Regions from separate parts of the Marinomonas epiphytica genome, predicted to be linked through region 2. Evidence: predicted binding sites of a transcription regulator. Region 2 holds the regulator's gene; the other holds the start of a gene.

Region 1 (2,468 bases), on a different contig from region 2:
ACGAAGAGCGTCGTCGTATTTCTTTGGGTATCAAGCAATGTACAATGAACCCATGGGAAGAGTTTGCTACTTCTTTCAACAAGGGCGACAAAATCTCTGGTGCTATCAAGTCTATCACTGACTTTGGTGTATTCATTGGTTTGGACGGTGGCATTGATGGTTTGGTTCACCTATCTGATCTATCTTGGGACGAAGCTGGCGAAGAAGCCGTACGTCAATACAAGAAAGGCGATATGCTAGAAACGGTTGTATTGTCTATCGATGCTGAACGTGAGCGTATCTCTCTAGGTGTTAAGCAACTAGAAGAAGATCCTTTCTTAGCTTACGTTGCTGAAAACGACAAGGGTGCTGTTGTTTCTGGTACTGTTGCTTCTGTTGATGCGAAAGGAGCGGTTGTTGCTCTAGCGGAAGGTGTTGAAGCGACTCTTAAAGTATCTGAAATCAGCCGTGATCGTGTTGAAGATGCAAGCGCTGTATTGAAAGAAGGTGAAGCTGTTGAAGCTGCGATCATTAATGTTGATCGTAAAGCTCGCACTATCACTCTTTCTATCAAGCAGAAAGATGCAACTGAAGAAAAAGCGGCGCTTAAGTCTCACTCTGAGAAGCAGCAGGCTGAAGCAACTGCAAATGGTCCAACTACTATCGGTGACCTAATTAAAGCGCAACTAGAAAACCAAAACTAAGTTTTGCTCAGTTTTTGACTTGTGTAAAAAGCGGACTTTCGGGTCCGCTTTTTTTTATCTTTTTTCCATCAATTTTTGTTAAGTGATTGACAGGAAATTTATACATATAATGTGTGGATAACTCTGGGTATAGACTCTGGTTAGTTGTTTAAGCTTTTCAGAAGTGTCTTTATATCGTCCTCATCCCATTCTTCTTTTTCAACCAAGCTTCTGAACTCTTTGTTTTGCTGGATTTTATTCTGGTTGTTCAAGAATTTAGCATAATGCATTTCTTTTATTAGGCGCTCATCTTGTAAGCTGCGATAAAGGGGCTTTTCTTGCTTACTTTCTACGTTGTTAGGTTTTTTTAATGTCTGAACAGATTGGTAGGTTTTTAGAAATTGCTTCTTATTCATTTTATGCTCTCGCAAGCTAATAATGTTCAGTTTATGTAACTCACTTCAATATTGCAAAATTGTGGCCGTTATTATGTTTCATAAAAGTGACTTTTAATTGTCATGTAAAAAACATTTTATCGTCATCTTAGTTTGGCCTAATAATCCTGTTTAGATGATTTCTAGTGGTGGAAAGCTGGAATGATCTCGTTATATTTTTAATTCAGAGGACAATGTAATGCCAGTTAAGCAAGAGACAGTAATGGGCTTTGATGAGCACGATGAGTTAGTACGTCCTGCACCAGAAATGGTGGAGTTTGAAGAAACGGCCAAAAGAATGGTGTCACGCCGTGGTTTTCTAAGTGGTGGTGCAGCTGTTGGTGCAACGGCCTTTGTTATGGGGTCAACGACTCTTGCGGCGAGCAAAGCCTTAGCCGATTCTGGTATGGATATGACTCGCCTTGCTTTTGATATGGTGCAGGCCAACGCACAAGACACCGTAACAGTGCCTGCTGGTTATAAGTGGGAAGTATTAGCTTCTTGGGGTGAGCCATTGTTCTCAAATGCGCCAGAGTTTAATGAATCAACTGGTGGAACAGGATCTTCTCAAGAGATGTCTTTCGGTGATCATTGTGATGGAATGGCACTGTTTTCACACAATGGTCGTCAGATTCTGTGTGTTAACAACGAATACACCAATCTTAAAACATTACACGTAAACCGTGATGGTGGTGTACCAACGACAGCGGATGATATTCGTAAAAGTAAGGCCGCTCATGGTGTTAGTGTCGTAGAGGTCGCTCGTACAGCTGGTCAATGGCATATTGTTAAAGATTCAGAGTTTAACCGCCGTATTACAGTGGATACTGAAATGGATATCACGGGGCCTGCGCGTGGTCATGAGCTGCTTAAAACGAAAGCGGATCCAGAAGGTGTATTGGCGAAAGGTACTTGGAACAACTGTGGTAATGGTCAAACGCCTTGGGGTACTTACCTTGCTTGTGAAGAGAATTTCAACGGTTACTTCTCATCAAGTAACGCGAACTTCCCATTAACACCGCAAATGAAACGTTACGGTATCAGTCATAAAGACTGGGGATACAAGTGGGCAATGGCGGATTCTCGATTTGATCTTTCTAAAGACCCTCAAGAGCCGAACCGTGCAGGTTATGTTGTAGAGATTGATCCTTTAAATCCAACTGCTCGTCCTAAGAAGCGTACTGCCCTAGGTCGTTTTAAGCATGAAAATGCGGAAGTAGAGGTGGCGGCAAATGGTCATGTTGTGGTTTATCTTGGAGATGATGAGCGTGGCGAATTTCTTTACCGTTTTGTGTCCAAACATAAGTTTGTAGTCGGTGGTAACAACCAAGACCTGCTTGAAGAAGGTACCTTGTATGTTGCGAAATTTAAC
Region 2 (2,468 bases):
GACTCTTTGGGCCTTATGGTTAGCAGCCGACGGATGGCCTGATTGGCATCTGATTGTTATTTTTGTGCTTGGGGTATTCGCAATGCGCTCGGCGGGGTGTGTTATTAATGATTATGCTGATCGTAAAGTGGATGGATTTGTTGAACGCACCAAGAATCGCCCCCTTCCGTCTGGTCGTGTGAGTGAAAAAGAAGCACTTATCGTTTTTGCTAGTTTGGCTCTATTAAGCTTTATTTTGGTTCTTTTTACCGACTTTAGAACCATAATGCTGTCTTTTATAGGGTTAGGCTTAGCGGCTTTGTATCCCTTTATGAAGCGCTATACGCATTTGCCGCAACTGTTTTTAGGGTTAGCTTTCTCTTGGGCTATTCCAATGGCTTACAGTGCTCAAGGTGGCGACCTAAGCGACCCTAAACTGTGGATGCTATTTCTAGCAAACTGTTTATGGACCATCGCCTACGACACTTATTACGCTATGACAGACAGACCCGATGACTTAAAAGTCGGCATCAAATCCACAGCGATTTTATTTGGCCAGTACGACCTATTAATCATCCTCATTTTGCAAGGTCTTACCCTATCCTTATTAACTTGGATAGGTGTGTTAGGGTCTTTGCCATGGCCTTTCTTTGTATCGCTTTTACTTTGCTGTGGTTTGTTTATCCAACAACATCTACAAACCAAAACGCGTGATAGGCAAGCTTGTTTCCATGCTTTTCTTGCTAATAACCGAGTGGGCTTGTGTGTCTTTGTGGGCTTACTACTAAGCTATTAAGTTGAATTTATGGCAGTGATGTGACATTTTAACCAAATTGTCACATTTTCGAGCTTTAATAAACCGTTCCTGAGATGAGGGTGAATCCTGTGACCGGTAAAAAAGTACTAATTATTGATGATGAGTCTTCCATTCGCGAAATGATCGCTGTCGCCTTAGAAATGGCAGGATACGAATATTTGGAAGCAGAAAACAGCCAACAGGCCCACGAAATTATTGTGGATCATAGACCTGATTTGATTCTAGTAGACTGGATGATGCCTGGTGGTAGCGGTATTGAATTAACACGACGTTTAAAGAAAGACCCAACGACCGCTGAAATCCCTGTCATCATGTTGACCGCAAAAAGTGAAGAAGACAATAAGATTCAAGGCCTTGAAGTCGGTGCTGATGATTATATTACTAAGCCATTCTCACCAAGAGAGCTGGTTGCTCGCCTTAAAGCGGTTCTTCGCCGCGCAACACCACAAGGTATCGATGAACCAATTGAAATAGAAGGTCTATTACTAGACCCTATTAGTCAGCGCGTTACCATTGGTAGCCGCCCATTAGAAATGGGGCCTACAGAGTATCGTTTGCTTAAATTTTTAATGACACACCAAGAAAGAGCTTACTCTCGAGCGCAATTATTAGATCAAGTTTGGGGCGGCAATGTCTACGTTGAAGAACGTACGGTTGATGTACACATTCGTCGTTTACGTAAAGCCATTGGTAGTTCCCATGACAGTTTAATTCAAACGGTTCGTGGCACTGGCTATCGATTCTCTGCGAAAAGAACTCCATGAAGAATATTTGGAAAGTCGCCGTAGCCCGATGGCTAATCGGGCTAGCTGCCTGTATTGCCATTGGCCTTGTAATTGGCCAACTGCTTGCTACCTTGCTCATCTATACGCTTGGAAGCTTATACTGGCAAATGTATCAGGTATACACTTTCCACCACTGGTTACGCCACTCAGGCAAAAAAGCGCCCCCTGAATCTGACGGTATTTGGGGGGAAGTTTTTGACGCAGTCTATCGCTTACAGAAAAAGCAACGCAAGTCGAAACGCCGCATGCGCCAAGCTTTAACTCGAATCGAAAGTTCTACTGCCGCCCTAAAAGAAGGGGTTATTATGGCTGACAGCCAAGGTAACCTTGAATGGTGGAATAATTCTGCAGCGCACTTTTTTGGGCTCATGCGCCCAGTAGATCGAGGACAACCGATTACCAACATTGTACGAGACCCAGACTTTTTCCGTTACTTTAGCCAAAAGCGTTTCGGCGAACCTCTAGTGATCAAATCCCCCGCTAAAGAAGGCACTTATCTTGAAGTACAAACGACCCTCTATGATAAAAATGATCACCTAATCTTTATCCGAGACGTCACCCGCCTGCATTTATTAGAGCAGATGCGTAAAGACTTTGTAGCCAATGCCTCACATGAGTTGAAGACACCTTTGACAGTCATAAAAGGGTACTTAGAAACCTTGGACATGTTCAAAGATGCTTTACCAGGCAGCCTACAGAAAGGCATAGTCAATATGTCTGAGCAGTCAGACCGTATGGAGCACTTGATTGAAGATCTTCTGTTACTATCTCGCCTAGAAGGCAATGATAAGCGAGAGCCAGACCAGTGGATCAAAATCACTGATATTACCAGTGCGGTTGAAAAAGCGGCTTCTTCTCTGCTTTCGAACGAACATAAACTGATTTTT

What was found. Region 2 encodes PhoB, which activates phosphate uptake and scavenging genes when phosphate is short. Its sites were predicted from a motif close to TGTCATANNNNTGTCANA; they were not measured.
Region 1: ACYVGZ_RS03365 (PhoX family protein) is a predicted target of PhoB. The motif match lies at 1,166-1,183, and genes of this name have one in related genera.

Annotation. Positions count from the first base shown of each region.
Region 1 is NZ_BAAGVX010000009.1:26,389-28,856, forward strand. It holds gene rpsA (30S ribosomal protein S1) at 1-683, shown strand, start outside; gene ACYVGZ_RS03360 (hypothetical protein) at 824-1,078, opposite strand; gene ACYVGZ_RS03365 (PhoX family protein) at 1,296-2,468, shown strand, end outside.
Region 2 is NZ_BAAGVX010000038.1:107,665-110,132, forward strand. It holds gene ubiA (4-hydroxybenzoate octaprenyltransferase) at 1-775, shown strand, start outside; gene phoB (phosphate regulon transcriptional regulator PhoB) at 865-1,560, shown strand; gene phoR (phosphate regulon sensor histidine kinase PhoR) at 1,557-2,468, shown strand, end outside.